Regions from separate parts of the Pantoea sp. PA1 genome, predicted to be linked through region 3. Evidence: predicted binding sites of a transcription regulator. Region 3 holds the regulator's gene; each other region holds the start of a gene.
What was found. The regulator PurR, encoded in region 3, represses purine synthesis genes. The targets are predictions, from matches to a motif close to CANGCAAACGTTTGCNTG.
Positions count from the first base shown of each region.

Region 1: a site for PurR is predicted at 2,916-2,933, ahead of AC1V0D_RS02905 (amino acid aminotransferase). Genes of this name have one in related genera too.
Region 2: a site for PurR is predicted at 2,202-2,219, ahead of AC1V0D_RS18155 (7-cyano-7-deazaguanine/7-aminomethyl-7-deazaguanine transporter). Genes of this name have one in related genera too.
Region 4: a site for PurR is predicted at 3,197-3,214, ahead of serA (phosphoglycerate dehydrogenase). Genes of this name have one in related genera too.

Region 1 is NZ_JBXGEE010000001.1:566,916-571,960, reverse strand. Features, by position in the region: gene asnS (asparagine--tRNA ligase) at 1-1,338, shown strand, start outside; gene ompF (porin OmpF) at 1,639-2,763, shown strand; gene AC1V0D_RS02905 (amino acid aminotransferase) at 2,997-4,187, shown strand; gene AC1V0D_RS02900 (MBL fold metallo-hydrolase) at 4,249-4,878, opposite strand; gene mepK (peptidoglycan L,D-endopeptidase MepK) at 4,918-5,045, opposite strand, start outside.
Region 2 is NZ_JBXGEE010000005.1:119,479-124,523, reverse strand. Features, by position in the region: gene iolE (myo-inosose-2 dehydratase) at 1-787, shown strand, start outside; gene AC1V0D_RS18160 (DcrB family lipoprotein) at 840-1,394, opposite strand; gene AC1V0D_RS18155 (7-cyano-7-deazaguanine/7-aminomethyl-7-deazaguanine transporter) at 1,512-2,177, opposite strand; gene tusA (sulfurtransferase TusA) at 2,382-2,633, shown strand; gene AC1V0D_RS18145 (zinc/cadmium/mercury/lead-transporting ATPase) at 2,686-4,974, opposite strand.
Region 3 is NZ_JBXGEE010000001.1:974,835-979,879, forward strand. Features, by position in the region: gene punC (purine nucleoside transporter PunC) at 47-1,249, opposite strand; gene punR (DNA-binding transcriptional activator PunR) at 1,356-2,261, shown strand; gene purR (HTH-type transcriptional repressor PurR) at 2,258-3,283, opposite strand; gene cydH (cytochrome bd-I oxidase subunit CydH) at 3,565-3,654, shown strand; gene AC1V0D_RS04830 (C40 family peptidase) at 3,702-4,490, opposite strand; gene AC1V0D_RS04835 (Grx4 family monothiol glutaredoxin) at 4,856-5,045, shown strand, end outside.
Region 4 is NZ_JBXGEE010000004.1:274,169-279,213, reverse strand. Features, by position in the region: gene AC1V0D_RS16880 (YecA/YgfB family protein) at 1-359, opposite strand, end outside; gene zapA (cell division protein ZapA) at 530-859, shown strand; RNA gene ssrS (6S RNA) at 899-1,082, shown strand; gene AC1V0D_RS16865 (5-formyltetrahydrofolate cyclo-ligase) at 1,160-1,768, shown strand; gene serA (phosphoglycerate dehydrogenase) at 1,879-3,117, opposite strand; gene rpiA (ribose-5-phosphate isomerase RpiA) at 3,397-4,056, opposite strand; gene AC1V0D_RS16850 (LysR family transcriptional regulator ArgP) at 4,239-5,045, shown strand, end outside.

The DNA.
Region 1 (5,045 bases), 410 kb from region 3:
GTACGTGGTTGGGTGCGTACCCGAAGAGATTCCAAAGCCGGTCTTTCCTTCATCGCCGTGTATGACGGCTCCTGCTTTAATCCCGTTCAGGCTGTCGTCAATAATTCTCTGAATAATTATCAGGATGAAGTGCTGCGTCTGACCACGGGCTGTTCGGTTATCGTCACCGGTAAAGTGGTGGCTTCGCCGGGTCAGGGCCAGGCGTTTGAGATCCAGGCGACCCATCTGGAAGTGGTCGGCTGGGTGGAAGATCCGGACAGCTACCCGATGGCGGCTAAGCGCCACAGCATTGAGTATCTGCGTGAAGTGGCTCACCTGCGTCCGCGCACCAACCTGATTGGCGCGGTTGCCCGCGTCCGCCATACTCTGGCGCAGGCGCTGCACCGTTTCTTCCATGAAAATGGCTATTTCTGGGTCTCCACCCCGCTGATCACCGCGTCAGACACCGAAGGCGCAGGCGAGATGTTCCGCGTTTCGACGCTGGATCTGGAAAACCTGCCGCGTGACGATCAGGGCAAAGTCGATTTCGCTGAAGATTTCTTTGGCAAAGAGGCATTCCTGACCGTATCAGGTCAGCTGAACGGTGAAACCTATGCCAGCGCCCTGTCGAAGATTTACACCTTTGGTCCGACCTTCCGCGCCGAAAACTCTAACACCAGCCGTCACCTGGCGGAATTCTGGATGCTGGAGCCGGAAATTGCGTTTGCTTCGCTGGATGATGCCGCAGCACTGGCCGAAGCCATGCTGAAATATGTGTTTAACGCGGTGCTGGAAGAGCGCGCTGACGACATGGCCTTCTTTGCTGAGCGTGTCGATAAAGAGGCTGTTGAACGCCTGCAGCGTTTCATCACTACCGATTTTGCTCAGGTCGACTACACCGACGCAATTGAGATTCTGAAGAACTGCGGTCAGACCTTCGAGAATCCGGTTTCCTGGGGTATCGACCTCTCCTCTGAACACGAGCGTTATCTGGCAGAGAAACACTTCAAAGCGCCAGTGGTCGTAAAAAACTACCCGAAAGATATTAAGGCGTTCTATATGCGCCTGAACGAGGATGGTAAAACCGTGGCGGCGATGGACGTTCTGGCGCCGGGCATTGGTGAGATCATCGGCGGTTCACAGCGTGAAGAGCGTCTGGATGTGCTGGATGCGCGTCTGGAAGAGATGGGGCTGAATAAAGAGGATTACTGGTGGTATCGTGACCTGCGTCGCTATGGCACCGTTCCGCATTCTGGCTTTGGTCTGGGCTTTGAACGTTTAATCGCCTATGTTACCGGCGTACAAAATGTCAGGGACGTTATCCCCTTCCCACGCACCCCACGCAATGCGAGTTTCTGACATTCGGCATTAAATATAAGAAAATCATATATATAAAGAGGTCGGCACTGCCGGCCTTTTTTTATTTTTGTAAATTTTGAGTTCTCTCACAAAGTTCCGTCTTTTTTACATTTTGTAATACATATTTTCCTTTGGAAACCAGATTGCGAGTTTAGTAGCATTTTCGCGCTAGAATTACGGCGGGGGGGATGGAAAGATGCGTGCAGACACAGGAAGACACCAAACTTCGTTGAGGGTTCTGTAAAGATTTCCTTACGGCAGTGGCAGGTGTACAAATAACTCCAATGAGGGTAATGAATAATGATGAAGCGCAATATTCTGGCAGTGGTTATCCCTGCTCTGTTAGCCGCCGGCGCAGCCAATGCTGCCGAAATCTATAACAAAGACGGCAACAAACTGGACCTGTACGGTAAAGCTGTTGGTCTGCATTACTTCTCTGATAACGATGCAGCAAATGGCGATGGCAACAACGGTGACAAATCCTACGTTCGTTTCGGCTTCAAAGGTGAAACTCAGATTAATGACCAGCTGACCGGTTACGGCCAGTGGGAATATAACATTCAGGCGAACAACTCTGAAGGTTCTGACGCACAGAACGGCAACAAGACTCGTCTGGGCTTTGCCGGTCTGAAATTCGGCGATGCAGGTTCAATCGACTACGGCCGTAACTACGGTGTGGTTTACGATGCAATCGGCTGGACCGATATGCTGCCAGAATTCGGTGGCGACTCAGGATACTCTGACAACTTCATGAACGGTCGTAGCACCGGCCTGCTGACCTACCGCAACACCAACTTCTTTGGTCTGGTAGATGGCTGGGATTTCGCTGTTCAGTATCAGGGCAAAAACGAGCGTACCGACACTCGTCGTGCTAACGGCGACGGCTGGGGCGCATCGACCAGCTATACCTCACCAATCGGTGTTGGTGTAGTTGGTGCATACAGCAGCAGCGATCGTACCGACTCTCAGGCAGACGGTACCACTGATATCAACGGTAACGTTGTTGGTCAGGGCAAACGCGCTGAAAACTGGGCAACTGCTCTGAAATATGATGCAAACAACGTTTATCTGGCAGCGATGTACGGTGAAACCCGTAACTCTACGCCTATCTCTGTTGTGACTGGCCTGAACAACACCACCAGCGCTGCCTCTGCTAACAAAGCTCAGAACATTGAACTGGTTGCACAGTATCAGTTCGACTTCGGTCTGCGTCCATCTATTGCCTACGTTCAGTCTAAAGGCAAGGACATCGAAGGCGTGGGCGATGCTGACCTGGTTAAATACATTGACGTCGGCGCAACTTATTACTTCAACAAAAACATGTCTACCTATGTGGACTATCAGATTAACCAGCTGGATGACAACAACCGTCTGGGTCTGAACTCTGATGACACTGTAGCAGTGGGCCTGGTTTACCAGTTCTAATCCTGCTTTAAACATGTTGAAAAACGGGGCCACGGCCCCGTTTTTTTATGGCCGTTAATCACAACCTCTGCGCTGCTTAACCCCTTTCCGCTCTGCGTTAACGTCTTTATCTCACCATCGCGCAATCCGCACCGCAAAATAGAGCATTTTGATTCGCAAACGGTTGGCATTTGCCTGGCCGGACGTTAACCTGAGAGCCCTCTTGCAAACGTTCACGCTAATGGACCTGACACATGTTTGAATCGATCTCTGCTGCACCCGCCGATCCTATTCTCGGGCTCGCCGATCTGTTTCGTGCTGATGACCGCCCTGAAAAAATCAATCTGGGTATCGGCGTCTATAAAGACGAAACCGGCAAGACCCCGGTGCTGACCAGTGTTAAAAAGGCTGAGCAGTATCTGCTGGAAAACGAAACCACCAAAAACTATCTCAGCATTGATGGTCTGGCGGATTTCGCGCGCTGCACGCAGGCCCTGCTGTTCGGCAATGACAGCCCACTGATTAGCGCTCGCCGTGCACGTACGGCACAGACGCCAGGTGGCACAGGCGCGCTGCGCATTGCGGCAGATTTTCTGGCCACGCAGACGGCGGTAAAACGGGTCTGGATCAGCAATCCCAGCTGGCCGAATCATAAAAATGTGTTCAATGCTGCCGGTCTTGAGGTGTGTGAATATCACTATTATGACGCGGCAAACCATACGCTTGATTTTGAGGGAATGCTGGCGTCGCTGAGTCAGGTTCAGCCTGGCGACGTGGTACTTTTCCACGGCTGCTGCCATAACCCGACCGGTATCGATCCGACAGCGGAGCAGTGGCAGAAGCTGGCAGAGATCTCACAGGCGAATGGCTGGCTGCCGCTGTTCGATTTCGCTTATCAGGGCTTTGCCCGTGGTCTGGACGAAGATGCCGAAGGCCTGCGTATTTTCGCCGCGTCACATCAGGAGCTGATCGTCGCCAGCTCATACTCGAAGAATTTTGGTCTCTACAATGAGCGCGTGGGGGCCATCACGCTGGTAGCGGCCGACGCCGGCGTAGCAGAAACCGCATTCAGCCAGGTGAAATACACCATTCGTGCCAACTACTCCAACCCCCCGGCGCATGGTGCGGCCGTCGTCGCGACGATTCTGAGTAACGACGCGCTGCGGACGATCTGGGAGCAGGAGCTGTCGGACATGCGTCAGCGCATTCAGCGTATGCGGCAGCTGTTTGTTAACACGCTGGCAGAGAAAGGTGCGCAGCGTGACTTCAGCTTTATCATTAAGCAAAACGGCATGTTTTCATTCAGCGGCTTAACCAAAGAGCAGGTTATTCGCCTGCGTGAAGAGTTCGCTGTGTATGCCGTTAACTCTGGTCGCGTGAATGTGGCCGGAATGACGCCGGACAACATGTCGGCGCTGTGCGAAGCGATTGTCGCGGTGCTCTGAGGCAGGCGATAAACAAAAATGGGCCTGAGGGCCCATTTTTTATGGCAGCAAAAGGTCTGATTTACTGCAGGAAAGGATTGCTGATGCGTTCCTGTCCCAGTGTGGAGATCGGGCCGTGGCCGGGCAGAAAAGTCACATCATCGCCCAGCGGCAGCAATTTAGTGTGAATCGCCTCAATTAACTGCTGATGATCGCCCTGCGGGAAGTCTGTTCGCCCCACGCCGCCATTAAAAATCACATCACCTGAAATCAGCAGCCTTCCGGGACGGTCAAAGAACACCACATGACCAGGTGAATGGCCCGGGCAGTGCAGGACCTCCAGCGTAGTCAGCCCGACCTGCACACTCTCCCCCTCTTCCAGCCAGCGATCCGGCGTAAAAGGGGCGCACTCTTCCAGTCCGAACATCCGGCTCTGCGTGGGCAGCGCCTCCAGCCAGAAAGCATCCCGCTTTTGTGGCCCGACAATAGGGATCTGATAGTAAGCCGCCAGTTCTACCGCGGCTCCGACATGATCGAGATGACCATGGGTCAGCAGAATCTGAGCGGGTTTGAGTCTGAGCTGTTCCAGCGTTTGTTTAATCAGATCGGCATCGCCGCCTGGATCGACCAAAGCAGCTTCACGGGTGGTGCCGCACCAGATAACGGAACAGTTCTGGGCAAAGGCTGTAACAGGAATAATGTGGTAGTTCATAACGCTCCATGACCGGCTCACGCAGCGTCGCCGGTGTCGTTACCAGTGCCTGATCGGACCGGTATCAATATGTACAAAGTTACTGCGGGGATAATATCCTACACCACCCGCACGCAGAGATAACGCCGCTTTGCGTACATTGGCTAATGAAACCCCTTCAATATGGA
Region 2 (5,045 bases), on a different contig from region 3:
GCTGGCGGGCTTTACCGGCAGCGAAGTGGGCAGCAAATACCCGCGCGATCCGGCGATCCTGAAACCGATGCTCGATATCCGCGGCATCGAAATCTGCAACGCCTGGTTCAGTACCTTCTTCGCCAACGGCGATAAAGCAAAAACCATCGATGAGTTCATCAATCACATGAACTTTCTCCATGCAATGGGCGCGCGGGTGATTGGCTGCTCTGAGCAGAGCAAAAGTATTCAGGGCACCCCGCTGGCGGTGTTTGAGCAGAAACCCATTTTCAGTGATGAGGAGTGGCAGTTAACGGCCGACGGCTACAACGAACTGGCACGCCTCGCGGCAGAGAAGGGGATGCGCGTCACGCTGCATCACCATATGGGCACCGGCATTCAGACCACCGAAGAGATTGACCGCTTTATGGCCATGACTGACGATCGGGTCGGATTGCTCTATGACACCGGCCACATCTACTACTCCGAGGGGTCACAGCAGCAGATGCTGGCGGTGCTGGAGAACTATCTGCCGCGCATCTTCCATGTTCATCTCAAGGATGTACGTGATGAGGTGGTCGCGGCGGTTCGCGAGAATCATCTCTCCTTCCTGGAGGGGGTGAAAAAGGGCACCTTCACCGTTCCGGGCGATGGCGTCATCGACTTTAAGCCGGTGTTTAAAATTCTGGATGAGTATGGCTATCAGGGCTGGATGGTCGTGGAAGCGGAGCAGGACCCGGCACTGGCCAATCCGTTTGAATATGCGGTCAAAGCGCGAAAATATATTCGTGAGAATGCGGGGTTATAAACAGCTCTGAGAATGCTGGCCTCCCTGCAATGCAGAGAGGCCAGCGATCGGCTTATTTCAGCGAGATGCTCTTCACGATGTTGTCAGCATCGCTCTGCGCCTGCTGCTGATTATCGCCTGGCAGCGTAATCTGCAGCGTCACCAGCTTGCCGTCGACCTTCGCCAGCACCACCGAAGACCAGGAGGTCTGGTTGTTGGCAGAGATCACCGTATCCAGCTGCTGAGCAGGCTGATCTTTCAGCGTTACCGCTTTGTTCGACACCACCTGCAGCTGCGGGTCGCGGTTGCGCTGCTGCTGCTCCATACGCTGCGACAGCACATCCAGCGCTTCGCTGGTCGGCTCACCGGCAATCACGATGATGGCGCGGGCTCCGGTTTCATCCGCATAGACATGCATATTGGTTGTCTGCGAACCCAGTTTGCCGCTTTTGTCTGACATGCCTGGCGGCAGTGAGAAGCTCAGTTTGCCATCCATCAGCGTCACGGTTTGCGCCGACTGACTGGCGCTGACGCCGTTGTCATTCGCCGCGTCATCTTTCTTCTGATCGCAGGCTGCTAAGCCCAGAACCAGTAAGCCCATTCCTACATATTTCACCAGGTTACGCATCAGAATCCCTTTTTAAATTTCCGGTCAGGCATCAGTACAACAGGAATCAGGCTGCAAACGCAACCTGATGATTGTCAGAAGATCTTAGCGGGTAATGGCGGAAAAATGTATGGCGGATTAGCCGAAATTTACCTGGCGGGCAGTCTGGCGTTCAGCCAGACGTTTCAGCGCGGCGTTAAGCAGCACGCCGTAAGCGGGCAGGAAGAAGACCATGCAGATCAGCACCTTGAAGCTGTAATCCACCAGCGCAATCTCCACCCAGTGCTGCGCCATAAACGCATCGGGACTTTTATAGAAGGCGATAAAGAAGAAGGCCAGCGTATCGCTGATATTCCCCAGGAACATGGCGCAGCCCGGTGCGACCCACCACTGCGGCAGGCGGCGCAGCCGGTTGAAGACGTGAACGTCGAGGATCTGACCCAGCGCATAGGCCATAAAGCTGGCGCAGGCGATGCGGGCCACGAACAGGTTGATCTCTTTCAGTGCCTGCCAGCCCTGCCACTCTCCCTGATAAAACAGCGACGAAACGCCGTAAGAGATAAACAGCGCCGGGATCATCACCGCCAGGATAATACGACGGGCCAGCGGTGCGCCAAAAATACGCACGGTGAGATCGGTCGCCAGGAAGATAAACGGGAAGCTGAACGCGCCCCACGTGGTGTGGAAGCCAAAGACAGAAACAGGCAGCTGAACCAGGTAGTTGCTCGATGTGATCACCAGCAGGTGAAAAAGCGACAACCAGAAAAGCGCATGCATGCGCTGACGCGAAGAAAATGCGAGCATAGTCAACCTTTTTAATGTTGGGGTGAGGGAACCCATTGCGGGACACCGTTCGGGCGGTGCCAGGCAGTTTTATGAGCAAAAAGCGGCGGCATATTACCGCGTTGTGCTTTTTATGCAATGGTTAATTTTAGCGCAATCGTTATCGCCTTGCGTCACGGTCAGCACGCGCTAGAATGAGCGCCCCTGACCTGAAGCGAGTTGAATATGAGCGATCTTTTTTCCTCTGCCGACCATCAGCTGGATGCCCGCGGCCTGCGTTGCCCGGAGCCGGTGATGATGGTGCGCAAAACCGTACGTGGCCTGCAGGAGGGTGAGACCTTACTGATCATTGCCGACGATCCCGCCACAACCCGCGATATTCCCGGCTTTTGCCGCTTTATGGAACATGGTCTGCTGGCGCAGCAGACGGAGACGCTGCCCTATCAGTTTCTGATCCGCAAAGGGATGGCGGGATAACCCCAGCCGCACCGGCCGCTGTTATCCCCCGCCCCTGGCCGGCGCCGCGCGCTCAGTCGCGGTGGCGCAGCAGGCGCAGCGCGTTGGCCGTTACCAGCGCGGTCGCACCGGAATCCGCCAGCACCGCCAGCCAGAGTCCGGTCAGCCCCAGCAGGGTCGTGACCAGAAAAATCGCCTTCAGCCCCAGCGCAATGCCGATATTCTGACGGATAATGCGGCGTGTCCGGCGCGCCAGCGCAATCATCGGGGCCAGCTGCGTGAGCTGATTCCGCGTCAGCGCTGCATCGGCCGCTTCCAGTGCCACATCGGTGCCGCTGCCCATGGCAATGCCCAGCGTTGCTGCTTTCATTGCCGGTGCATCATTGATGCCATCCCCGACCATCGCCAGCGGCTGCTGCTGACTCAGCTCACGGATAGCGGCCACTTTATCGGCGGGCAGCAGGCTGGCGCGATAATCGATCCCCAGCTCGCGGGCGAGCGTCGCGGCGGCGCGCGGGTTATCGCCGGTCAGCATCAGACTCTCAATGCCGAGCCGGTTCAGCCCCTGAATGGCCGCCACTGCATCGCTGCGCAGCCGATCGCGCAATGCCAGCGCACCCAGCGCCTCACCGTCGCGCATCAGCACCACCAGGGTGTTACCTTCCTCCTCCTGCTGCGCAATCTGCCTGCGCTGCTGTGCGGTCAGCCCTGGCGCATGAGCGGGCGTCAGCAGTTCAATCTGCTGCTCTGCTACACGGGCCCGGATGCCGCGTCCGGCCAGAACCTGCTGATCCCGTGCATCCGGCATCGGCAGATGACGCGCCTGGGCGGCCGCCACAATGGCGCTGGCCAGCGGATGGGTCGCCCCCTGTTCGGCTGCGGCGCTCAGCGCCAGCATCTCCGCTTCACTGGCCGCGCCAAACCGCAGGATCTGTGTCAGCTGCGGTTTGCCCGGCGTCAGGGTGCCGGTTTTATCAAACGCGACTTTGCGCAGCGAACTCAGCCGCTCCAGCGCCGCGCCGCCTTTGATCAGTGCACCCTGCCGTGCCGCCGCCGCCAGCCCGGAGGTAATGGCCGCGGGGGTGGAGATCACCAGCGCACAGGGACAGCCGATCAGCAGCAGGGTCAGGCCCTTGTAGATCCACGGCTGCCAGTCGCCTGCGCCGAGCAGGGGCGGCCCCACCATCACCAGCAGCGACAGCAGCATCACCAGCGGCGTGTAGAGACGACTGAACTGGTCGATAAAGCGCTCGACCGGGGCACGGTGTGTCTCCGCCTCTTCAATCAGCTGCAGGATACGGTCAATAGCGCTTTCACCCGGTTCCGACACCACTTCCAGCTCCACCTGACGATCCACGCTGGTGGCACCGGCGGGAATCGTTTCGCCGCTGGCTCGCGTGACCGGCAGTGACTCACCGGTCAGCGCGCTCTCATCGAAGCTGGCGAGCGGGCTGATTAACCGGCCGTCGACCGGCAGTCGGCTGCCCGCCGCCACTTCAATCCGATCGCCGGGGCGCAGCGCCGCGAGGGGAACTTCCGTGCGCTGACCCTGTTGCAGGCGGATCGCCGATTCAGGCCGTAACGCCATCAGGCGGGTCACCCCACTGCGCGCTCTGGCGGCGGCATAGCCTTCCAGCTGTTCACCCAGCTGAAACAGCAGCAGCACCATCGCCGCTTCGGCGTGGGCGCCAATGATCAGCGCGCCCGCCGACGCCAGCGTCATTAATGTTTCGATGGTAAACGGCGAACCGCTGCGCAGGCGCTGCCAGGCGCCGCGGGCTACCGGGGCCAGCCCGATGAGCGTGGTCAGCACAAACAGCCGATCCCCCCAGGCGGGCGCGAACTGGCCGAGAACGCTGCTGAGCAGCACCAGCAGCGCCAGTAAAAGCAGCATCCGGTTTTGCTGCCAGCCCGGACGGGCGGCGGGAGTGACTGAGGAGGCTGATGAGGCCGTCAGCTCAAATCCGGCTTTTCTGACCGCCTGTTCGACAGCGTTCCGGACATCCTGGCTGGCGCTGACGACAAGCTTCTCACTGCTGAACAGGACGCGGGCGTCGGTGACGCCGCTTATCTGGCGCACGGCCGTCTCAATGGTGCGGGCGCAGCCGGGGCAATCCATCCCGCTGACCTGCCAGCTAAAGGGGTAACCGGCGTCTCGCCGGTCGCTTTCCTCTGCGGCGTCGGCCTCCGTGCCAGGGCTGCTGTTGCTTTCACAGCAGCAGCCTGCCGTATCAGCCGTTACGGGTGTCGCAGCATGAACAGAAAGGGAGAGGGGACGGGCCTGGCGAACCTGGCACAGCGGTTTTGCTGCAGCGTGACTGGCACGGGGTTTGCCGCAGCCACAGGCGTGATGTTGGTGCATATGACCTCCGGAGCGTAAGAAGAGCGGGATGAGCCATGCAGCTCATCCCTTATCCTACACTCTGGAGTGGA
Region 3 (5,045 bases):
ATATTCAATGACTTATTGTTAGGGCGCTAACTAAAAGGTTAGCGTCTTAATGATTATCCTGGCAGGCAGGTTGCGCAGTGGCAACAACAGTTTGTGCGCTTGCGGCGCGTTGCATGACGTACCCGATCAGGGCGAGCAGAATCGTCACTGTCATAATCAGCGTGGTGGTCAGCAGTGCCTGAGTTAATCCCGCCGACACCGCCAGGCTGGCGAGGAAGCAGAGGCCTAACTGCAGCGTATTCTGCAACGCGGCGGCTTTGCCGGTAGCGTGCGGGAAGGGCATCAGCGCACTGGAGACCACAATCGGATAGATCGCTCCGTTAGCCAGCGCCATTCCGCAGAACGGCACCATGAGGCTGAGCAGCGTTCCCTGACCCGAAAGCGCGACCGCAAACAGTGCCAGAATGCTCAGGCTGTAGACCCCCAGCAGCCAGGGCAGCAGCTGTGCGCCGTTAAAGCGGTTGAGCAGGGCGCGACAGCCGAAGCCACCGATTAAAAAGGCGAGCGTCTGTGGCAGATAGCTCAGGCCAATGTCGGCGGGGGAAAGGCCCAGGCCCGCCAGAATAAAGGGTGAGCCGGTCAGCCAGGCAAAAAAGCTGGCGGAGCAGGCGGAGTAGATCAGTACGTTACCGCTGTAGACGCGGGATTTAAGCAGCGTGAAGAAGCCCGGCTGTGCCCCTTTCTCCTGCGGAGCGGGTTTCACCGTGGGCAGACGCAGCGTGACCAGAATCAGCGCCACCGCAATCAGGGTCAGCACCAGGAAAATCGAACGCCAGTGGAAATGGCCGATCAGCCATGCCCCAAGCAGCGGTGCCAGCGCCGGTGAGAGGGCCACCAGCGGCATGATCGTGGCGAACACTTTGCTGGCGCGCGCCGCCGGATAGCGGTCGATGACCAGCGCCTGCCAGCTTACGGCGGCAGCACAGACGCCTATCGCCTGAATGAAGCGCAGCGCCAGCATCAGAAAGATATCATTCACCCACAGCATACCCGCACAGCCAGCGGCGAACAGTGCCAGCCCGGCCAGCAGCACGGGTTTACGGCCGATGCGATCGGAGAGCGGGCCCCAGAAGAGCTGACCACAGGCGAAGCCGGCCAGAAACAGACTCATGCTGGCGCTGATCAGGCCGGGCGAGGTGCGGAACGTCTCCTGCATCGCGCCAAAGGCGGGCAGGTACATATCGGTGGCTAAAAAGCCCAGCATGCTGAGCAGAGCGAGGTAGGGCATAAATCCTATATTCGACAACATCAGATTCTCATTTTGCAGGGTAAACGCGGCAGAGTGTAAAAGGTGCGTTTGCGGCTGTGAAACGGTAATATTTGCCGGTTGCTGTTAAAATTTTTGAAGGCAGATTATGTGGTCAGAGTATGCACTGGAAGTGGTTGACGCGGTTGCACGCGGGGGCAGTTTCAGCGCCGCCGCGCAGGAGTTACATCGGGTGCCGTCTGCCATCAGCTATACGGTTCGCCAGCTGGAAACCTGGCTGGCGGTGCCGCTGTTTGAGCGTCAGCACCGTGAAGTGGTACTGACCCCGGCGGGGGAGCATTTTGTCAGGGAAGGGCGCAGCGTCATCAAAAAAATGCTCGCAACCCGGCAGCAGTGTCAGCAGCTGGCTAACGGCTGGCGCGGACAGCTAAGCATTGCCGTTGATCGCATCGCCAAACCGCAGCGTACCCGGCAGCTGGTTAACGATTTTTATCGCCACTTTCCGGACATGGAGCTGCACATCAGTTATGAGGTCTTCAACGGGGTCTGGGATGCCCTGGCCGATGGCCGGGTCGATGTCGCGATTGGCGCGACCCAGGCGATACCGGTTGGCGGACGGTTTGCGTTCCGGGATATGGGGAAGCTCAACTGGCGCTGCGTGGTGGCACCCGACCATCCTCTGACGCAGGCGACCCGGATTGATGATGACACGCTGCGTCACTGGCCGTCGCTGGTGCTGGAGGATACGTCACGGGCGCTGCCGCGGCGCATGACGTGGACGCTGGACAATCAGCGCAGGCTGGTGGTGCCGGAATGGCAAACCGGGCTGGAGTGTGTGCAGGCGGGATTGTGCGTGGCGATGGTGCCGGGCCATCTGGCCCGGCCACTGCTCGACAGCGGCGCGCTGGTGGAACTGACGCTGCCGCAGGCGTTTCCGGACAGCCCCTGCTGTGTCAGCTGGGCAGAGGATCGCGCATCACCGGCAACAGGCTGGTTACTCAGCTATCTGGGTGATGCGCAAACGCTTAATCAGGAGTGGTTAAGCGAGGATTAACGGCGATAGTCGCGGAACGGACCATCCGCAACTGAACGGCGTTCAATCAGCGTGGGATGGACTTCAATCGTTTGTGACACTTCGCGCTTGCTGGTGATGCGATCAAGCAGCATATCCAGCGCCTTCTCACCCAGCTGAGCCTTGGGCTGATGGACGGTGGTCAGTGCAGGCGCAAAATAGCGCGCGTTGCGCACATTGTCATAACCGATCACCGAAATGTCCTGCGGAACGCGCAGACCCATCTCGTCAGCGGCGCAAATCGCCCCCATAGCCATGATGTCGCCACCGCAGAACACCGCCGTCGGGCGCTGCTTCTGCGACAGGATCTGCTGCATCGCCTGATAGCCCGACTCCGGCTCAAAGTCACCCTGCACAATCCACTCGGCGCGCGGCTGAATGCCCGCCTCTTCCAGCGCCTTAAGGAAACCGGCATGACGTCCGCCCCCGGTGTTGCGCTCCATCTGACCGGGGATGGCGCCGATGTCGCGGTGGCCGCGCTCAATCAGATAGCGTCCCGCCAGATAGCCACCCTGGAAGGCGTTATCCAGCACCGTATCGGTGAAGTCGGCACGCGACTCGCCCCAGTCCATCACCACCATCGGGATATTGCGGTTCTCTTCCAGCATCTGCAGCAGGTCGTCCGGGTATTCAGAGCACATGACCAGCAGGCCATCGACGCGCTTCTGCGCCATCATGCTGAGGTAGGCGCGCTGTTTTTGCAGATCGTTATGCGCATTCCCCAGAATCAGCGTATAGCCTTTGTCAAAACAGTGATTCTCGACCGCTTCGATAATCTCAGCGAAATAGGGCGCTTCGCTGGAGGTGGCCAGCAGCCCCAGCGTCCGGGTGTGATTCACCTTCAGGCTGCGCGCCACGGCGCTCGGCGAGTAGTGCAGTTCCTTGATCGCCTGCCAGACCGCATCGCGCGTCTCTTCAGCCACGAAGCGGGTTTTATTGATGACGTGCGAAACCGTGGTCGTGGAGACGCCAGCGCGTTTTGCCACATCTTTAATTGTTGCCATGAAAATCGGACTCCAGGACTTATCTAACTGTATGATAAGCGTAGTGTTAAACGTTTGCGTCTGCTCAGGGTATTTTCCGCAAAAATGCCGTGTTATGGCGCATTAAACCGGCGGCCGACGGAGAATAAATGCCTGAAAAAGTGCGCAAACGGAATCAGGGCTGCGCGCGTTGCGCAACAAGGGCGGGATTCTAACAAGGCTGAACGGATAAAACGAGATTTTTACCCACGGCTGTGGGAAAATAGAATAACCACAATGATTACGTGGTTAAAGAGCAACCCATGAGTACCGATCTTAAACTGGCGTTAATGACCACTGTCGGCTGCCTGCTGATGATTGTGGCCTTTAGTTTTACCGCTGTACTGCACTGATAAAAAAGCCGGGACTTCTCTCGGCTTTTTTCTGACACTGCATCAGCTCAGCGAATGGTTTTCGGCGTCATTACACGACGCGCACCTATGTAGTGACGCTGCCAGTAATCTTCCCCTAACGCACTGATCTGAATATCTTTGCCGGTACGCGGTGACTGAATAAACTTGCCGTCACCCAGGTAAACCCCGACGTGATCCGCGGTTCCGCGGCCATTAATGCGGAAGAAGACCAGATCGCCTTTTTCCAGTGACTCACGTTTGATAGGGGCAGCGTCACGCAGGTGATACATCTCGTTAGCGGTGCGCGGAATTTTAAACTTCACCAGATCTTTATAGGCGTACCAGACCAATCCGCTGCAGTCGAAGCCGGTGTGGGGGGAGGTGCCGCCCCACTGATAAGGTTTGCCCAGCTGGCCCATGAGCTTGGTCATCGCTGTTTCACGCGCTTTCTGGTAGCGCTGACGGTGAGATTTGCTCATTTTAATGGTGCCGGTCTCGCTGGCATCCGCGTTTTTCAGCAGGCGCTGGTGGCCGTAGCGTTTTTTCTCTTTGGTGCTGAGTCGGGCGGTCTTAAGCGAGGTTTTTTTGGCAGGTGTCTGTTTAGCGGTCAGTTCAACTTTTTTCTGTTTTTTCGTTTTGAGCTTCTGAACCGGGCTGAGACGGGTTTTTTTTGTCGTGGTTTTCACCACGCGACGTTTGCGGCGCTCATCCTCGCGCGCACTCTTTTTCTCTGCTTTATGCGTACTGACGTTCACCGGAGCGTGCGGAGACGCGGCGGCGATGTTGAAGAACAGTTGCGCAAAGGCCAGCATAAAAAGCGTAATGATTAAACGCATAGTCCATTAAGTAGTTAAGTTGTCAGGGCCACTACGCACCGCGACAAAGTTGAGATTAATCTGATCCAGGATCAGCGCCGAAGCCATTCTAGTCCAGTTCTTTTAAAAACTGTAATGCCTTTTATTGTTAATCTTTGCAACCCACGCGATTGTGCTGAAAATGAACATTTTCAGCGTCTTATATCAACGAAATTATTACGAATTATTAATCTGTTACCGGCTGTTAATAATCAGGAATTCACGCTGTGCCTGTCATGACTTAACCAGGATGGCGATTTCAGCAGGCAGCGATCAAAATCTCGTTTTCAGTCACGCTGCGAAGTCGCTACAATAAACAAACACGAAGTGACGAATTAAGGAAGGCAATTATGAGTACTGTAGAAAAAATTCAGCGCCAGATCGCAGAAAACCCGATCCTGCTGTACATGAAAGGTTCTCCGAAGCTGCCAAGCTGCGGCTTCTCTGCACAGGCGGTGCAGGCACTGTCAGCCTGCGGTGAGCGTTTTGCTTACGTGGATATTCTGCAGAACCCGGACATTCGTGCAGAGCTGCCAA
Region 4 (5,045 bases), on a different contig from region 3:
TGTGTTACGCCCAGGCCGAGCAGAAAATGGTTCACCCAGCCCGCCAGCGCATCGGCACGGTCAAAGACGGTGATGTCATCATCAGCGGGCAGCAGCAGCTGAAACAGAAAGCCTTCATCTTCCAGCGTGGTCGCCGTGTGCGCGTGCAGTTCTGTCAGTGGCACTGCGAGAGAGTGAGAAAACGCCATGCCTTCGTTAGCCAGATCGTGGACCAGCGTCTTCCAGCTGGTGTCCTGGTTACCGCCGCAGAGGATCCCACTCAGCAGGCCGTGCATTTCTGCGGGCGTCATTCCAACACCCTGCTGTGAGAGCACCGCCGCAAGCGCGTTGTAATCGGGGGTTGCGTTCTGTAAGGACATAAGTTTTCATCGTCGTTGGCAGAATAAGTTCGTGTTATGCTACCACTAGCTGCCTCAAGGTTTCCAGAAAAGGGGTTGTATCTTATTTCGTGGGTCTATATAGTTGCCCGCCTCCCAAGCCATTGACTGCTAAGGGAGTTGCGAGCGAAGTAATCAGTCAGGAAGGTGGCATGTCTGCACAACCGGTAGATTTACAAATTTTTGGTCGTTCGTTAAGAGTGAATTGTCCGCCAGAGCAGCAAGATGCGCTCAATAGTGCGGCTGACGATCTCAATCAGCGGTTGCAAGATTTAAAAGTTCGCACTAGAGTCACAAATACAGAGCAACTGGTGTTCATCGCCGCGTTAAACGTCTGCCATGAACTGGCGCAAGAGAAAGTGAAAACGCGCGATTATGCTGCTAATATGGAACAGCGTATCCGTATGCTGCAGCAGACGATTGAGCAGGCGTTAGTTGAGCAGGGTCGCATAACCGACCGCCAGGATGCGAAGTTCGAATAAAACTTCATGGTTGCTGTGCTACAGTAACGGTGAGGTAAATTTTCTCTGAGATGTTTGCAAGTGGGCCAGTCCCCTGAGCCGATATTTCGAAAAAACAGAATGTGACGCTCTGTAACCTGTGTGCATGCTCGGTCCGTCCGAGAAGCCTGATGGTTACGACGGCATGTTCACCTTGAACCAAGGGTTCAAGGGTTACAGCCTACGGCGGCATCTCGGAGATCTCCCTTTCAGCACTCCTGCTTTTTTCCCCCGACCGACATGTTATAGTCGCTGAACAGCGACTTATCCGGCGGGGAAATCATGTCTGAACCTTCCATCTCTGCACCTTCCATGTTACAGCGTCAGGAAATTCGCCAGCAGGTGCGTCATCTGCGCCGGGCCCTGACGGACGAGCAGCAGGCCCAGGCGGCCGAACAGCTTGCGGAGCTGGCCCTGAACTACGCCCCGCTTACTGCCGCACAAAATATTGCCCTGTTTCTGTCGGTGGATGGAGAGCTCAATACCCGTCCGCTGATTGCCCGGTTGTGGCATCTGAAAAAAACGGTCTGTCTGCCGGTTTTGCACCCCTTCTCTCCCGGTAATTTACTGTTTCTGCGCTATTCGCCCGACACCCCTTTGCAGACCAATAAGCTGCGTATTCCCGAACCGCCGCTAGACATCCGGCAATTGATCACCCTGGATCAGCTGGATCTGATGATGGTGCCGCTGGTGGCGTTTGATCACGCCGGTCAGCGTCTGGGGATGGGCGGAGGCTTCTACGATCGCACGCTGCAGAACTGGCGGCAGCACGGCTTTTTGCCCGTGGGTCTGGCCCACGATTGTCAGCAGGTTGACAGCCTGCCGGTGGCAGAATGGGATGTGCCTTTACCGGCCGTAATGACGCCGTCAAAGCTGTGGCAGTGGGAGTAGAGGAAGTGATCTTACGACACTTTCAGATGGCTTAATCCCCTGTCCGGGCGCACCTGGCTGCAATGAAACCTGAAGAGACGCGACTCAGCGCCTCTCCAGGCGGGTAGCGCTTAGTAAAGTAAACGCGCGCGGATAGTCCCCGGAATAGCCTTCATCAGCTGCAGAGCTTTCTCCGCCACTTCCGGCTCAGCATCGATATCGATGACCACATAGCCCATAAATGGCGACGTCTGCAGATACTGAGCGGCGATGTTAATGCCCTGCTCGGCGAAAATCTGGTTGATCGCCGTCAGCACGCCCGGACGGTTCTCGTGGATGTGCAGCAGACGGCTGGCGCTGATGCCGTGGATCGGCAGTGAGACTTCGGGGAAGTTGACCGCCGACAGGGTGGAGCCGTTATCGGAATATTTCGCCAGCTTGCCCGCAACTTCAATACCGATGTTCTCCTGCGCTTCTTCTGTCGAACCGCCAATGTGCGGCGTCAGGATCACGTTGTCGAACTCACTCAGCGGAGAGATAAAGGGATCGCTGTTGGTGGCTGGCTCGACCGGGAAGACGTCGATGGCCGCGCCTCCCACATGCTTGCTGGCCAGTGCTTCGCACAGCGCCGGGATATCCACAACCGTGCCGCGAGAGGCGTTAATCAGCAGCGCGCCAGGCTTCATCTGCGCCAGCTGCTCCGCCCCGATCATATCCTGTGTCGACACGGTTTCCGGTACGTGCAGGCTCACAACGTCGCTCATGTTGAGCAGTTCCGCCAGATGGCGAACCTGAGTGGCATTACCCAGCGGCAGCTTGTTTTCAATGTCGTAGAAGAAAACGTGCATGCCCAGGCTCTCTGCCAGCACGCCCAGCTGCATCCCGATATGGCCGTAACCGATGATGCCGAGTTTTTTCCCACGCGCTTCGAATGAGCCTTTGGCATTCTTGTTCCAGATACCACGGTGCGCTTTGGCATTCGCTTCCGGGATGCCACGCAGCATCAGCAGCATTTCACCAATCACCAGTTCAGCGACCGAGCGGGTATTGGAGAACGGCGCATTGAAGACCGGGATTCCGCGGCTGGCGGCGGCCTGCAGGTCAACCTGGTTGGTTCCGATACAGAAACAGCCGACAGCGACCAGCTTTTCAGCTGCCGCAAAAATCTCTTCAGTGAGCTGGGAGCGGGAACGGATACCAATGAAGTGCGCATCACGGATGGAGGCTTTTAATGCATCAGCGTCCAGCGCGCCCTTGTGAAATTCGATGTTGGTGTAGCCTGCAGCCCGCAGGTTGTCCAGCGCGCTCTGATGCACACCCTCCACCAGCAGGAACTTAATCTTATCTTTATCCAGTGATACCTTTGCCATTTCCCGATCCTATTCAGCATTCAATGAGGAGTACCATAAGCCAGCCTTCTGTCAAAATATCAAAAAAATCGCGTCGGGCAATACAAACGATTGCCCGGGAGCCAGCACGGCAACGGCTGGCAGCACCACAATGCCAGACAAAATCACGGGGTCAGGGTTGAAGAGAGAATGAAACCGTTGCGGATAACGGTTATGTGACATAAGTCACCAAATTTCACCCGGGCGAGAAAAGATGATTTGCAGGCAGAAATAAGCGGCGCCGTATCGACGCCGGACAGATCATTTTTTGATGGTTTTCACGCCATCCGGACCGCCTATCAGCGCAATATCGGCGCCGCGTGCGGCAAACAGGCCCACGGTGACCACGCCAGGCAAAGCGTTGATGCTCTTTTCCAGCGCAATCGGATCGAGAATAGTCAGATTATGCACGTCGAGAATGATGTTGCCGTTATCGGTGATGACATTCTGGCGATACTCCGGCAGGCCGCCCATTTTAACCAGCTCACGCGCAACGTAACTGCGCGCCATCGGGATCACCTCGATCGGCAGCGGGAAGCGGCCCAGCACATCGACCTCTTTAGAGGCGTCGGCGATACAGATAAAGGTCTGCGCCACCGCGGCCACGATCTTTTCACGCGTCAGCGCCGCGCCACCGCCTTTGATCATCTGCATCTGCGGGTTGATCTCATCCGCACCATCGACGTAAACCGACAGCAGATCGATCTCGTTCAGGTCAAACACCGGAATGCCCAGGCTTTTCAGTTTCAGAGTCGAGGCATCCGAGCTGGAGACGGCACCTTCGATCTGATGCCTGACTGTGGCAAGCGCATCGATAAAGTGGGCAGCGGTGGATCCGGTGCCTACGCCAACAACCGTTCCCGGCTGCACGTACTCAAGTGCAGCCCAGCCAACGGCTTTTTTCAGTTCATCCTGGGTCATGGTATGTTTAAAACCTGTGCGACAACGAAGTGCGCGTAGTATAAAACAAGGCTGGCTGAAAATGCTCGGCTGACCGACGTGGATTTAACGCTTTGGAAGCCAGCCCACAAAAAACAGGTGAGCCATCACAGGCGGCACTTTTGTGGCATAGTGACGTCCACCCTGAAGGAGAGAGAAGAATAATGAAACGCCCGGATTATCGAACGCTTCAGGCGCTGGATTCAGTGATCCGCGAACGCGGGTTTGAGCGAGCCGCACAGAAACTCTGCATCACCCAGTCGGCGGTGTCTCAGCGTATCAAGCAGCTGGAAAACCTGTTTGGCCAGCCGCTACTGGTGCGCACCGTGCCGCCGCGTCCGACCGAACAGGGCCAGAAATTGCTGGCGTTACTGCATCAGGTCGAGCTGCTGGAAGAGGAGTGGCTGGGTGATGAGAACAGTGGAACCACGCCGCTGCTGCTGTCGCTGGCGGTCAACGCCGACAGTCTGGCGACCTGGCTGCTGCCCGCCCTGAAAGATGTGCTGGCCGACTCGCCCGTGCGCCTGAATCTGCAGGTGGAAGATGAAACCCGCACCCAGGAGCGTCTGCGTCGCGGTGAGGTGGTGGGCGCGGTTAGTATTCAGCCGCAGCCGCTGCCCAGCTGTCTGGTGGACCAGCTCGGCGCGCTCGACTATCTGTTTGTGGCGTCGCGCGACTTTGCCGATCGCTTCTTCCCCAACGGGGTGACCCGCTCTGCCCTGCTGAAGGCGCCTGCGGTCGCGTTCGACCACCTTGATGATATGCATCAGGCCTTCCTGCAGCAGAATTTCGACCTCTCACCCGGGAGCGTGCCCTGCCACATCGTCAACTCATCGGAAGCCTTTGTGCAGATGGCACGACAGGGGTCGACCTGCTGTATGATTCCGCATCTGCAGATTGAGCGCGAGCTGGCAAGCGGGGAGTTAATCGATTTGACGCCTGGCCTGTATCAGCGCCGGATGCTCTACTGG